DNA from 2 places in the Paenarthrobacter sp. 10L412 genome. Region 2 is predicted to be linked to the other one. Evidence: riboswitches for the same ligand, from Rfam matches in the RefSeq annotation. Region 2 holds a riboswitch; the other holds the start of a gene.
What was found. Region 2 has a riboswitch for thiamine pyrophosphate ahead of thiO (glycine oxidase ThiO). Riboswitches for the same ligand answer to the same signal wherever they lie in the genome.
Positions count from the first base shown of each region.

Region 1: linked by a shared signal. The riboswitch ahead of AC1DD7_RS04755 (ECF transporter S component) and the one ahead of thiO (glycine oxidase ThiO) in region 2 are both predicted to bind thiamine pyrophosphate.

Region 1 is NZ_JBFTJT010000003.1:303,150-310,205, reverse strand. It holds gene AC1DD7_RS04785 (Na+/H+ antiporter subunit D) at 1-361, shown strand, start outside; gene AC1DD7_RS04780 (Na+/H+ antiporter subunit E) at 358-924, shown strand; gene AC1DD7_RS04775 (MrpF/PhaF family protein) at 921-1,199, shown strand; gene mnhG (monovalent cation/H(+) antiporter subunit G) at 1,189-1,578, shown strand; gene AC1DD7_RS04765 (DUF4235 domain-containing protein) at 1,609-1,869, opposite strand; gene AC1DD7_RS04760 (NUDIX hydrolase) at 1,906-2,583, opposite strand; TPP riboswitch at 2,714-2,850, shown strand; gene AC1DD7_RS04755 (ECF transporter S component) at 2,930-3,550, shown strand; gene AC1DD7_RS04750 (ABC transporter ATP-binding protein) at 3,550-5,163, shown strand; gene AC1DD7_RS04745 (energy-coupling factor transporter transmembrane component T family protein) at 5,160-5,954, shown strand; gene AC1DD7_RS04740 (UDP-N-acetylglucosamine 1-carboxyvinyltransferase) at 6,071-7,056, shown strand, end outside.
Region 2 is NZ_JBFTJT010000007.1:95,679-102,734, reverse strand. It holds gene AC1DD7_RS10800 (thiazole synthase) at 1-746, opposite strand, end outside; gene thiS (sulfur carrier protein ThiS) at 751-987, opposite strand; gene thiO (glycine oxidase ThiO) at 984-2,252, opposite strand; TPP riboswitch at 2,245-2,362, opposite strand; gene thiE (thiamine phosphate synthase) at 2,390-3,073, shown strand; gene AC1DD7_RS10780 (ferritin-like fold-containing protein) at 3,117-3,785, opposite strand; gene AC1DD7_RS10775 (RNB domain-containing ribonuclease) at 3,827-5,311, shown strand; gene AC1DD7_RS10770 (DEAD/DEAH box helicase) at 5,597-7,056, shown strand, end outside.

The DNA.
Region 1 (7,056 bases), on a different contig from region 2:
GCAACTGGGTACGCCGCTGGCCATCGTTTTGGTAGTGGGCGGCGTCGTCACCAGCCTCCTGACCTTGTTGGCAATTGCCCGTGTTTGGAACAGGGCATTTTGGCGCAAGCCCGAGGACGCCGAGTACCCGGATCCGGTGCTTCAGGCCCCAGGCAACGTGGGGGTACTTCCCCGGACAATGGTGGGCTCCACTGCGGGCCTTGTGGCCTTCGGCGTTGCGCTCACAGTCTTTGCGGGCCCACTCTTCCACCTCGCCGACGGCTCGGCGGAAATCATGTTGGACCGCACTGCCTACATCCATTCAGTCCTGGGGGACTCCGCACAGGTGCCAGCAGTGGGTCAGTCAGGGGCTGCCAAATGAGCCGAAAACCAATCTCCTTCCGCACTGAACTGCCGCTGCTGGTATGGCTGGTCATCGTCTGGGGCGCCCTGTGGCGGGACTTCAGCCCGGGCAACCTGCTGTTCGGTGCGCTCATCGCTGTGCTCGTGGCCAAGTTCTTCTATCTTCCGCCGGTGGAGCTTAGCGGCAGGTTCAATGTTCCCCGCGCCATTTCCTTCGCCCTGGTATTCCTGGGCAAAGTGGCGGCAGCGAGCTTCCTGGTCCTCTACCTGGCTGTAGTGAAGGGGCCAAAGGTGCGTAGCGCCGTCGTCGCTGTTCCGTTGCGCAGCCATTCGGACCTCATAGTGACGGCAACCGGGCACGTAATCTCCCTGATCCCGGGCTCGCTGGTGGTGGAAGTGGACCGCTCGACGTCCACGCTCTACCTGCACGCGCTCAATATTTACGAGGAAGCCGGAATCGCCAAGATCCGTCAGGAAGTCCAGAACATCGAGGCCACGCTGATCCGGATCATGGGAACGCGCGAGGAACTCGACGCACTCAAGGATGAACCGACCCCGGGCCTGGAAGGGGCAGCTCTGTGAAAGAACTCGTTCTGCTGGTGACGGCTGTCATCCTGAGCTTGGCTGCGGTGGGAGCGATCATCCGCATCGCCATCGGCCCCTCTTTGTTGGACCGCGTTTTGGCATCGGATGTCCTGCTGGCCATTCTCGGCGCCGCGCTTGCGATCGATATGGCGATGAACCGGCACCTGAACAACTTGGTGTTGCTCGTGGCTCTCGCGGTGATCGGCTTCGTAGGCTCCGTAACATTTGCCCGATTTGTGGCCGATCGGAGGGATCACAGCAATGACTCCTGAAACCACTGGTGTGGATGCCGTCATCGACGCAGTGACGGCCGTGTTTCTTGTGGTGGGTGCCCTGATGTCCCTCGGCGCCGCTATTGGCCTTTTGCGGTTCCCCGATCTCATGAGCCGCATGCACGCGGCAACCAAGCCGCAGGTCCTGGGTCTTTTCCTCATGCTTGCGGCCATGGGTCTGCAAATGCGCACATGGTGGGTTTGGCCGGTTCTCGTGGTGGCCTGGATTTTCCAGCTACTCACCGCGCCGGTCTCCGCACACATGGTGGGCCGCTCCGCTTACCGAACCAAGCACGGGCACCGCGAGCTGCTCACCAAGGATGAGCTTGAAGCGGTTGTCCAAAGGGCGGCCGGCGACGGTTCCACCCCGGACGCTTAGGAACCCCGCGTTGGAATGCCTATGCGCGGCCTAGACGATGTCTTGCGTCTTGGCGAAACGGGCGATGGCACGCTGGGTGCCGCGGCTCGCGAAAACCTGGATGAGCGTGCTGACGAAGGCTGAAATCAGCGCGAACGACAAGGCTGAGCGGAGGCTCGTTTCCATATCGTCGTGGCCTGTGGGCGGCTTGTTGCCCGTGGCCTTTTCCCAGCCCTTGTTGACCAACTTGGTGCCGACGAATCCGGCTGCAAGGCTTACTCCGGCACCCAGCAGCTTGAAAAAGAGGTTCATGCCCCCAGCCTAGCCTCACATCCAGGCGCCTTGGGACTAACGGCGGTTTTCCCGTTCCTTGAGGAAAGCTGCCATGGAACCGCGTGGTGCAAGGACAGGGACAACATCGTGATCGGCTTCCCAGACGGCATCTACTGTTCCAAGGCCGGCAATTTCCTTGAGCAGGTAATACGTGGGTGGCATCAGCTGCAATTTACCGGCCGCCTCGGCCGCCAGGATCCCATCCACCGGCATCCAGAGTGATTGCCAAGCTTCAGTGGTTTGGTGCTGGGGTGCTGCTTCCGGAGCAGGCTTGGCAACATAGAAGTAGGTGTCGAAACGCTTGGGCATGTCCGTCGGCGTGACCCAGTTGGCGAAGGGGCGAAGGTCTGAGGCATCAAGGCGAAGTCCGGCCTCCTCCCAAACCTCCCGCAGTGCAGCGGTAAGCACCATGCCTGACTTTGCCGGGGCCTGTTCGGGATCAGCGGCGATGGAGCTGAGGTTCCAGTCTGCAGCGTGCCGTTCCAGCAGCTCAGCCGGGTAATCCCATCCGTCCTGGTCTGCGGCATCAACCCGGCCTCCCGGAAAGACCACCATGCCGGCGGCGAAGTCCATGGTGGCAACCCTGTGCTGCACGAAGGCTTCGAGCCCGGCCGGGGAGTCGCGGAGCAGGATGACGCTCGCGGCAAGGCGGGGTTGGGAAACTGGGATGTCCGTAGTGGGAAGGTCCGTCATGAAATACCCCTTTGCCGCGTCGATTCTGCTGGATCATTGTCTCAGGTGTGGTTGCCAGCCGCTTTGTGACCAACCCCAGCGCGCACGAACACCCACAGGTGTAAACTGAACCACGCCCATAAGGGCAGATTAATAACGACAGGGGAGCGCCGCCGTCGGACCTTGCAGAGATGCAGGAGACGCGAGGGCGCTGAGAGTGCGGACAGCCGCAGACCCTCGAACCTGATCCGGTTAGTACCGGCGCAAGGGAGTCGAGCTTCTCAGAGTGTCCGGATCCGGGCGGCGCAGGCCGACCGGGGGTTTTCCGGGGAGCACTTTCCCCTCCTGTACCTCAGGAGGCAGAAAAATGACCACGGCAAGCGTGAAGAAAACCAGTTATAACTGGCGTGTTGTAGACATCGTGGTGGCAGCTTTGATTGCCATCGCCGGCGGCGTGATCTTCTGGGCCTGGTCCCAGGGCGCCGCAATCGTATCCATCCCCATGAACGCCACGTATCCGCCGCTCACCGGTTTGATTGCCGGTGGCTGGATGATCCCCGCCGTCCTGGGCATGCTCATCATCCGCAAGCCGGGCGCAGCCCTGTTCTGCGAAGCCGTCGCCGCCACCGGCGAACTCATCATGGGTTCCCAGTACGGCACCACCGTCCTCATCTCCGGCATCCTCCAGGGACTGGGCGCGGAACTCGTCTTCGCTGCGTTCCGGTACAAGAAGTTCAACCTTTCCACTGCACTCCTCGCAGGTGCGGGCTCGGGCCTCTTCTGCGGTCTTAACGATTCCTTCCTGCCTTGGGGCTGGAACATCGCCTACGAGGCAATCGACAAGCTGGCCTACATCGCCTTCACCACGCTCTCCGGTGCGATCATCGCCGGCGCGCTGTCCTGGGTTGCCACCCGCGGGCTGGCCAAGACCGGCGTCCTCAGCTCCTTCGCGTCGCGCAAGGCTGCTTCGGAGCCCGTCTTCAACTAATGCCTGCGAAAGAAAGCAGCAACCAGCAAAGCAACCACCAAGTCCGGCCTGCCGCCATCACCGCCCAAGGGTGGGGATGGCGGCATGCCGGGCGTTCCACACCCGCCATCCAGGACCTCGATCTGCGGATCGAGCCCGGCGAGCGTGTGCTCTTGCTGGGTCCATCGGGCGCAGGGAAGTCGACACTGCTCCATGCCCTCGCCGGTGTGCTGGGTGACGAGGAAGACGATTCGGACGAGACCGGCTCGCTGTTGATCGACGGCCTCGCTCCCCGCGAACAGCGCGGCCGTGCAGGTCTGATGCAGCAGGATCCGGAAACCCAGGTGGTGCTCTCACGGGTGGGTGACGACGTCGCGTTTGGCGCCGAAAACCTTGCCGTTCCCCGGGATGAGATTTGGGCCCGCGTCCATGAAGCGCTCGACGACGTTGGGTTGCGCACCGCTGCAGGCGGCGGTTTGGCACTGGATCACCCGACGGCGGCACTCTCCGGCGGGCAGAAGCAGCGCCTTGCGTTGGCTGGCATCCTGGCGATGCGGCCGGGGCTGATCCTGCTTGACGAACCCACGGCCAACCTCGATCCGGTGGGCGTGCTTGAGGTTCGAGACGCGGTGCAGCGCTGCCTGGACAAGACCGGTGCCACTTTGGTTGTCGTGGAACACCGTGTGTCCGTCTGGAAGGACCTGGTGGACAGGATCGTGGTCCTCCAGCCACCCTCGGCTGGGGGCGGTGTGCTCCTGGACGGCCCGCCGGATCAGGTGCTCACAGAGGCCCGCACCATGTTGATGGCAGCGGGAGTGTGGGTGCCGGGGTACGTTCCGGCGACTCGCGCCCGCAGGACCACAACTCAGGAAATGGGCGGCCATGAATCCACCGCGCAACTCCTCCTCGTGGCACAGGACCTGGCTGTCTCCCGTGAGAAGTCGCGCCGTCGCCGCTTCAAAACCATCCCACCCGTCCCCGTGCAATCGGGTATCAGTGCACAAGTACGGGCTGGCCAGGCACTCACCATCACGGGTCCGAACGGTGCCGGCAAATCTACTTTTGCGCTCACGTTGGCCGGCCTTCTGGCGCCCGTGGACGGCAAGGTGAGTGCCGCCGTCGAGCTTTCCGAGGGAGCTGGAATCGACCCGTTCAAGTGGAAGGCGGATCAGCTGATTTCGCGCATTGGCACCGTGTTCCAGGAACCGGAGCACCAGTTCGTGACGGGCAAGGTCCTGGACGAGCTGATGTTCGGACCAAAGCATCTGGGACACGGTGAAGAACGCGTGGATGAATTGGTGGAGCGTTTGCGGCTCACGCATTTGGTGGACGCGAACCCTTACACATTGTCCGGTGGCGAGAAGCGCAGGTTGTCCGTGGCCACGGTCCTGGCGGCCCACCCTAAGGTGCTGGTGCTTGACGAGCCCACGTTCGGCCAGGACGCCAACACCTGGGCAGAGTTGGCATCGTTCCTCTCGGAACTGCTGGACGCCGGAACGGCCGTTGTGTCCGTGACGCACGACGAAGAATTCAGTGCGGTCCTGGGTGGTACAGAGCTGCGGCTGGATCCGGCGACGCCGCAAGTTCCGGACCCGCACAGCGAAGCAGCCCGCCAGGAAGCCGGTGCCGCATGAGGGACGCCCTGAACCTGCGCGGCAACCACGCCCTCCTCACGCGGGCCAACCCCTTGGTTAAGTTCGTATCCGTGTTCCTCATTTCGCTGGTGCTGGCGTTGTCGATCGACTGGGTATCCGCTTCAACTGCCCTCGTCGCGGAACTGGCTCTGTTCCCGCTGGCTGGCCTCACGCTGGGGCTTCTATGGCAGCGGGCCTGGCCGCTCATCATCGCTGCAGCGATTGGCGGCTGGAGCACAGCAATCGTGGCGGCTGACAGCGGAGTCGTACTGCTCGACGTCGGACTCTGGTCCATCAGCGAAGGTTCCCTTCAGCTGGGGCTGGGATTCATGCTGCGCGGCCTGGCGATAGCCCTGCCGGCAATCCTTCTGATGACCTGCACCGACCCCACCGACCTGGCTGATGCGCTGGCGCAGAAGGCGAAGCTGCCACACCGCTTTGTCCTCGGTTCACTGGCTGCGATGCGCCTGGTGGGGTTGATGGCTGAGGAATGGCAGACCATCGGCATGGCCAGGCGCGCCCGCGGAGTGGGTTCGCAGGGCAGCCCGCTGCAACGGCTGAAGGCAACGCTTGGACAGAGCTTCGGGCTGCTGGTCCAGGCGGTCCGGCGGGCCTCCCGGCTGGCCATCACCATGGAGGCACGTGGTTTCGGCGGCGGGCAGAGAACGTGGGCCCGGGAATCCACCTACTCCCTCCTTGACGTCTGGGTGCTCCTGGGCGGCCTCGTCATCGCTGCTGCTGCGGTACTGACGGCCGTCGGCGCTGGAACGTGGAGTTTCGTCTGGCGTTAACTCTTCCGTTGGAACTTCGCGAACCAGATATCGCACGACACGGGTAGAGTGTGATGTTTGCCGCTGAATCGGAGATTTGTTGTCCACTTCTAACTCATTTGTGATATTTCTTGAGTATGACGCAACCTACCGCCGAACATGTAGGCCTCCTGCTCCGCAACGCGCGAAGCGAAAAGGGCTGGACGCAGGGGCAGTTGGCTTCTGAGCTGGGAACCAGCCAGAGCGCTATCGCCCGAATGGAGCAGGGCAAACAGAATCTCAGCCTCAGAATGATCGAACGGCTGGAGGCCATCTTCGGCCGTTCCATCGTCAAGGTGGGCAAGCCGCAGATGACGCACCTCCGGGTGGAAGGCGGTCACACGCTGTCCGGCGAAGTGGACGTCAACAGCAGCAAGAATGCAGGCGTAGCCCTGCTGTGTGCAAGCCTGATCAACCGAGGCACCACCACGCTGCGTCGCTTGGCCCGCATTGAGGAAGTCAACCGTATCGTTGAGGTGCTGACGTCCATCGGCGTCGAATGCACCTGGCTCAACGGCAGCGACCTCCGTATCCGCAGGCCCGAAGTCCTCGACCTTGAATCGATGGACGTGGAGGCGGCTCGCCGCACACGCAGCGTCATCATGCTGCTCGGCCCGCTCCTGGACGAGACCGCCGAATACCTGCTTCCCTACGCTGGTGGCTGCGACTTGGGCACGCGCACCGTTGAGCCCCACATGCAGGCATTGCGCCAGTTCGGGCTCACGGTGGGGGCAAAGTCCGGCTTCTACTCCGTGGTGGCACCCCCTGCCGATGGGCACGACCGTTCCTTCGTCCTCTCCGAACGTGGCGACACCGTCACCGAGAACGCGATCATGGCTGCCGCGCACCGCGAGGGCACCACCGTGATCCGCAACGCGAGCCCCAACTACATGGTCCAGGATCTTTGCTTCTACCTGCAGGGCTTGGGTGTGACCATCGAGGGCGTCGGGACCACGACATTGAAGATCACTGGCCGGTCAGCCATAGACGTGGAGATCGAATACTTCCCGTCCGAGGATCCCATCGAAGCCATGAGCCTGATCACCGCAGGTATCGTGACGAACTCCGAGGTCACCATCCGCCG
Region 2 (7,056 bases):
CGGCGCGGGATACGGCCCGCCTGCTTGGCCAGCCTACCGGCGATCACCGCGTGTTTGAAGGCTTCGCCCATCTGCACCGGGTTCTGAGCACGGGTCACGGCCGTTGCCAACAGGACAGCATCGCAGCCCAGTTCCATGGCCAGCGCGGCATCAGAGGCAGTCCCGATGCCGGCGTCGAGTACTACCGGAACAGAGGCCCGGGACACGATCAGTTCGATGTTGTGCGGGTTCAGGATGCCCAGCCCCGTGCCAATTGGCGAGCCGAGGGGCATGACTGCTGTGGCACCCAGGTTTTCCAGACGCAGCGCGAGGACAGGATCGTCATTGGTGTAGGCGAAGACCTTGAAACCACGGTTCACCAGCTGTTCGGTTGCCTCCACGAGTTCCACCGCATCCGGAAGGAGAGTATGTTCATCGGCGATGACCTCCAGCTTCACCCAGTCCGTCTCCAGCGCCTCCCGGGCGAGCTCCGCGGTCATCACTGCGTCTTTGGCAGTAAAACAGCCAGCGGTGTTGGGCAGGACCCGGATGTTGTGATCCAGCAGGAGTTGAAACAGTGAACCTGTCTCGGCCGGCGAGTACCGGCGCATTGCCACAGTGGTCAGTTCCGTCCCTGAAGCCAGAAGGGCTGCTCCCAACCCGTCCAGACTCGGCGCACCACCGGTACCCATGATCAGGCGGGAGCCGAATTCGACGCCGTCGATCACCAAAGCGTCTGTTCTGATGTCAGTTTTTGCTGCGGTCATTTTTTCAGCCTCCCTGGACTGCGGTTACGAGTTCGAGTTCGTCTCCATCGGCGAGCGCAGTCGCGGCCCATTGGCTGCGGGGCACTACCTCGGAATTACGTGCGACGGCGACACCCAGCTTGCCGCCGTCGGCTGCCTGTCCCCGGTGGTCCAGGACCCGGCCTGTGATGGCGCTGACGAGCGTGCTGACGGATGCGTCGTCCGCCACGGCGTGTTCGGAGCCGTTGAGTTTGATGTTCATGGTGTGTCCTTGATTGCTGATTGGAGGCGGTGATCCTGCGTTGCCGTAAATCGATCAGGCCGGAAAATGGACCATCGGGGGTCGGCTGAGCCGCTGATCAGCCCGCCTACGATTTTGGCGGCCACAGGCGTCAACAGAACGCCGTGGCGGAAGAACCCGGACGCGATCACGAGACCGTCGATGGTGCCCTCAGGCCCTGAAACACGTCCCAGTCCAGAAACGCGTCCAAGCAATGGTGCGTTGTCCGGAGTGCCGGGCCGTGCGCGTGCTGTCGCTTCCAACAGTTCCAGCTCCGCCACCGCAGGCACCAGCACTTGGGCGTCCCGCAGGAGTTGATAGACGCCCCCGGCGGAGACTGCATTGGTGGAAGCGGATAGACCGTCCTCGCGCTGCGTGGCTCCAATCACCACCGTGCCATCGTCCCGGGGCACGATGTAGACCGGCACCCCGCGGACCATGCCCCGGATGGTGGATGTGAGGAGGGGCTGGAGGTGTTGGGGAACGCGCAGCCTGAGGATGTCGCCGTAAACGGGCCGCAGGGGCAGCGTGAGCCCCTCGGGGAGATTGCCGATCTTTGTCGCATCCAGCCCGCAGGCAATTACAGTTTCTTGGGCAAAAACGACGGCGCCGGAATCGACTTCCACCCCGGTGACGCGGTCCCCGTCCCAGAGCAAACGGGATGCGTGGAGCGGCAGGGCGAAACCGCTCTCCGCTCCGCAAACCCACGTTGGGTCACTTGGTCCGTGGGCTGACAACCCTTCCATGAGGCACCGTGCAAGGCGCCGCGGATCCACTTGGTGATCGGCCGGTATCTCGAAGGCACAGGAAATCTGTGGGCTCAGCAAAGGCTCACGCTCGCGCGCTTCCCGCAATGACAATGGCTCCACGTGGAGCCCCGCGGCCTGCTGGACTGTGCGGAGGTCTGCCAGCGCGCGGCGGTCGGCGGCGTCGGCACCAACGGCGATTGTCGACGTCGTGCGGTATCCGTTGGCTGATTCGCCGCCATGGACGCTCCGGATGAAAGCGGGCCACAGTTGGGAGGATTCCAGCATGAGTTCCAGGAGGTCTTCCTCCTGGTAGTGGAGCTCACTGACCGGAGCCAGCATTCCAGCGGCAGCGAACGTCGCACCCGCTGCGGGGGTGGGATCAATGAGGACCACAGAGCGGCCCTGGCGGCGGGCTTCGTGGGCGATGCCAAGGCCGATGATGCCGCCACCAATGACTGCGACGTCTGCCTGCAAGGGGTTTTGGCGGGATTCTGCCATATGTTTCCTTCCCTACGCCGGTATTAGCCGGATCAGGTCAAGCGGTCGGCGCTGAAGCCCTCTCAGCCGGACGGTCATATGACGCTGTCACGGCTCCCGCAGTACGTGCCCAGTTTAGAGGAACTACTCTGGTTTCCATGACCCAGCATGATGTCCACACCACTGCCCGCCTCTACTTGTGCACTGATGCCCGCAAACGCCAGGGCGATTTCGAAGACTTCGTCGACGCCGCGTTCGAGGGCGGCGTAGACATCATCCAGCTTCGCGACAAGACGCTCGAGGCCGCCGAGGAGCTGGAGGTCCTGGAGGTTCTGCACAACGTGGCCCAACGGCACGGGCGGCTGTGGGCCGTCAACGACCGCGCCGATGTTGCCAGTATTTCCGGGGCTCCGGTGTTCCATATCGGGCAAAAGGACATCCCCCTGCGCGCCGCACGTCACCTCCTCCACGACCGCACCGTGATCGGCCTCTCCACCCATACGCCGGAGCAGGTTGACGCCGCGATAGCTGCCTCCCCTGGCAGGAGCGGACTGGATTATTTCTGTGTTGGTCCGGTGTGGGCAACGCCCACAAAGCCAGGCCGTGAAGCAGTTGGGCTGGACCTGGTCACATATGCCGCGGAAGCCGTAAAGCGCGCGGACGAGGAGACCGTAGGTGGCGTCCTCCTCCCCTGGTTCGCTATTGGCGGCATCGACCTCAGCAACATTGAACAGGTGGTTGCCGCGGGAGCGAGCCGGGTCGTCGTGGTGCGGGCCATCACTGAGGCAGAGGATCCGACGGCGGCGGCCAAGACTTTGCTGGAAGCGCTCGACGCCGGATAATCACCCGGCGCCCTGGTGGCCGCGGAGAATATGCGAAAGTCTCCTAAGCCGTGAGTCCGAGCCCGGACATGCGTCGCCCATGCCGCTCCGCAAGCTCGGCCGTGAGGGCCTTGACTGCCGTGCGCGCATCCCCGCCGCCCTTGAGCAGCGGTCCTAACTGGGGATGTTCCATGCCTACGCGTTGTGCTTGCGTCAGCGCTTCACCGACGAGGCGGCGGCCCCACAAAGCCAGTCGCGACGCAAGGCGGGGATCATCAGCCAGAGCCCTGCGCAGGAGGACGCGTAATACTTCCGTGGCTTGGTCCGCGGAGGCAACCTTCTGGACAAAGAGTTGCGTCCCGCCGTCAAGGAACGACGCGACCATGCGGTAAAAGTCCGATGACACGGTGTCGATCACATAGGCCTTCATGACGGATTCAAACCAGTCCGCTGGCTTTGTTCGCTCGTGAAAGTGGTCAAACGAGCGCTGGAACGGAAGCATGGCCTCTTCGGCATCGAGTCCCATCTCCGATAGCCGGCTGCTGATCAAGGCGAAGTTTCCGTAAGCGCCAACGGCAATCTTTGCCAGCACTGCCCTGTCATGGAGGGTGGGAGCGTACCGGGAGTCGAAAGACAACCGGCCAAACGCGGAGAGCTCGCCGTACGCCATGGCTCCCAGCAGCTCCGAAGAGAGGCGCTGGACGCGAGCATTATCGTCCAAGGAAGTGCTCATGGTCCAAGACTATCCAGCGATTTCGGGCTAACCTGATTTTCGTGTCACATCATCGGATTTCGCCCAACGTCGACGACTCGTCGGACCAGCTCGCGGAGGCATTTGCAGCCCTCCGGACCGAACTGGAACTCCCGGGCGAGTATCCGGCCGAGGCCGTGACGGAAGCCCGGAAAGCAGTGGAAAACCACATGCTGCCGGACCGTGACCTCAGGGACATTCCGTTCGTGACCATTGATCCGGCCACGTCCACCGACCTGGACCAAGCGGTGTTCATTGAACGTGCCGGTGACGGTTACAAAGTCCTCTACGCAATCGCGGACGTGCCATCCTTTGTTGCTCCCGGCGGGGCACTCGATGCCGAAACCCGGCAGCGGGGGCAAACGTTTTACGCTCCTGACGGGAGGATCCCGCTGCACCCGGAGGTTATCAGCGAGAACGCCGGAAGCCTGCTGGCTGGTCAGGACTGCAGCGCCTTCGTGTGGGACTTCGAACTGGACCACAATGCGGAGGTATCCGCCACGTCAGTGGCCCGTGGCACCGTCCGTAGCCGCGCCAAGCTGAGTTACAGGGGTGCCCAGGAACAGATCGATGCCGGCACGGCCCCACCAGTGCTTGACCTCCTCAAGGAGGTTGGCCTCAAGCGGGCGGAACTGGAACGTCTGCGTGGTGGCGCCAACCTGAACATGCCGGAGCAGGAAATCGTTCAGGCAACCGGTGGCGGCGGCTACAGGATTGTGGCAGCGCCGTCCCTGCCTGTGGAGGACTGGAACGCGCAGATATCACTGATGACCGGGATGGCAGCGGCCCAACTGATGCTCGACGGAAAAGTGGGCATCCTGCGCACCATGCCGGCACCGGACGAACGGTCACTGCTCCATTTCAAACGCCAGACCAGGGCTCTCGGGAAACCCTGGGACGGCGAGGTCACGTACGGTGAATACCTCCGGACACTTGACGCTTCGGATCCCAAACAGCTGGCCATCCTGCACTCTGCAGGAACACTCTTCCGCGGCGCTGGATACACACCTTTCGATGGCGAACTTCCACCCAACATCATCCAGTCAGCCATCGGCGCGCCCTATGCCCACACCACGGCCCCTTTGCGTCGCCTCATCGACCGCTTTGTCCTGGTGATCTGCGAGGCCCTCAGCAACGGCCACCAGATCCCGGCGTGGGCGCGGGAAGCACTTCCATCCCTGCCTGAGATCATGGCCGCATCCGACCAACTGGCCGGGCGGCTGGAGCGTCTGGCCATGGACACCGTGGAAGCTGCACTCGTGGCGAACCACATCGGCGAAGAGTTCGATGCCGTGGTCATCTCCGGTTCCAAGCCATCCAATGGCACGACCAATGGCAATGGAAGGGCAAACGGAAACGGCAATGGGCCGTTCGGCATCATCCAGATAGCCGAACCGGCGGTGACAGCCCGATGTGACGGCGAACTGGAATCAGGCACCAAGGTCCGGGTGCAACTCCTGAAGGCCGATATCGCCAGCCGCGAGATCCGTTTTACCCTGCTCCCCTGAAGCCCCGCAGCACCCGAACTGACCCCGATCCGGGCTTTAGCGCTCCCAGAGGATAGACTGACCCTGTAGTAATGGATGCCCGGTCGTTGATTCAGTTAATTTTTGAACTCAACAAGCCCGCCCCTACGCGATCTTGAGATGTGCCCGCTGGTCACCAGTGCCAGTACTAGATAGCCCGCGATCGGCTTCCACTGGATTAGCTTGCGCGCCCGTTCGTGCTCCGGTACGGCTCCGCCACCCGTTGAGCATGCAGCGCCAATGCCCAAATGAATAAGGAAACTCCCTGTGAGTGAATTGCACACCCATGAAGTCCTGACGGACGCCACCGGCACCGAATCCATCGAACCCGAGGAAACGATCATCTCTGATGAGACGCCCCACGAGATCGAAGAGAAATCGTTCGCTGACTACAACGTCCGCGCCGACATCGTCGAATCCCTCGCCGATGCCGGTATCACCCACCCCTTCCCCATCCAGGCCATGACGCTGCCCGTAGCCCTCAGCGGCCACGACATCATTGGTCAGGCCAAGACCGGTACAGGCAAGACCCTCGGTTTCGGCATTCCGGCACTGCAGCGCGTGGAAGGCCGGGATGACCCCGGCTACGCCAAGCTGGCCGTCCCCGGTGCACCGCAGGCCTTGGTCATCGTTCCTACCCGTGAGCTTGCGGTACAGGTGGCCAATGATCTCCAGACGGCATCCCGTAAACGCAACGCCCGCATCGCCACGATCTACGGTGGCCGTGCCTACGAACCGCAGGTTGACGCCCTCCAGAAGGGCGTCGAGATAGTGGTTGGCACCCCCGGCCGTTTGATCGACCTCTACAAGCAGAAGCACCTCAGCCTGAAGAACGTCAAAATGGTGATCCTTGACGAGGCCGACGAAATGCTGGACCTCGGCTTCCTGCCGGACGTGGAAACACTCATCGCAGGTACTCCGGCCGTTCGCCAGACCCTGCTCTTCTCCGCCACCATGCCCGGCCCGGTCATCGCGATGGCCCGCCGCTACATGACGCAGCCCACCCACATCCGCGCTGCCGATCCGAACGACGAAGGCCTCACCAAGCGCGACATCCGCCAGCTCATCTACCGTGCCCACAGCATGGACAAGACAGAGGTAGTGGCCCGCATCCTGCAGGCCCGCGGACGTGGCCGCACCATCATCTTCACCAAAACGAAGCGCACCGCGGCCAAGGTCGCAGAGGAACTGGTGGACCGCGGATTTGCCGCTGCTGCGATCCACGGCGACCTCGGCCAAGGCGCCCGCGAACAGGCTCTGCGCGCGTTCCGCAACAACAAGGTGGATGTCCTGGTTGCCACGGACGTTGCCGCCCGTGGCATCGACGTTGATGACGTTACGCACGTCATCAACTACCAGTGCGTGGAAGACGAAAAGATCTACCTGCACCGCGTGGGCCGTACGGGCCGCGCCGGCAACAAGGGAACCGCCGTCACCTTCGTCGACTGGGACGACATGCCCCGCTGGGGCCTGATCAACAAAGCACTGGGGCTCAGCGTTCCGGAGCCGGTTGAAACCTACTCCTCTTCCCCCCACCTCTACAGTGACCTCGACATTCCCGAGGGCACCAAGGGCCGCCTCCCGCGCAACAAGCGCACCCTTGCCGGTGTCGAGGCCGAGGTCCTCGAGGACCTGGGCGAAACAGGCAAGAAGAACTCCCGTTCCGGCGGTTCATCCCGTGACGGTGGACGCGATGGCGGCCGTGGCAGGGACGGCGGCCGTGGCCG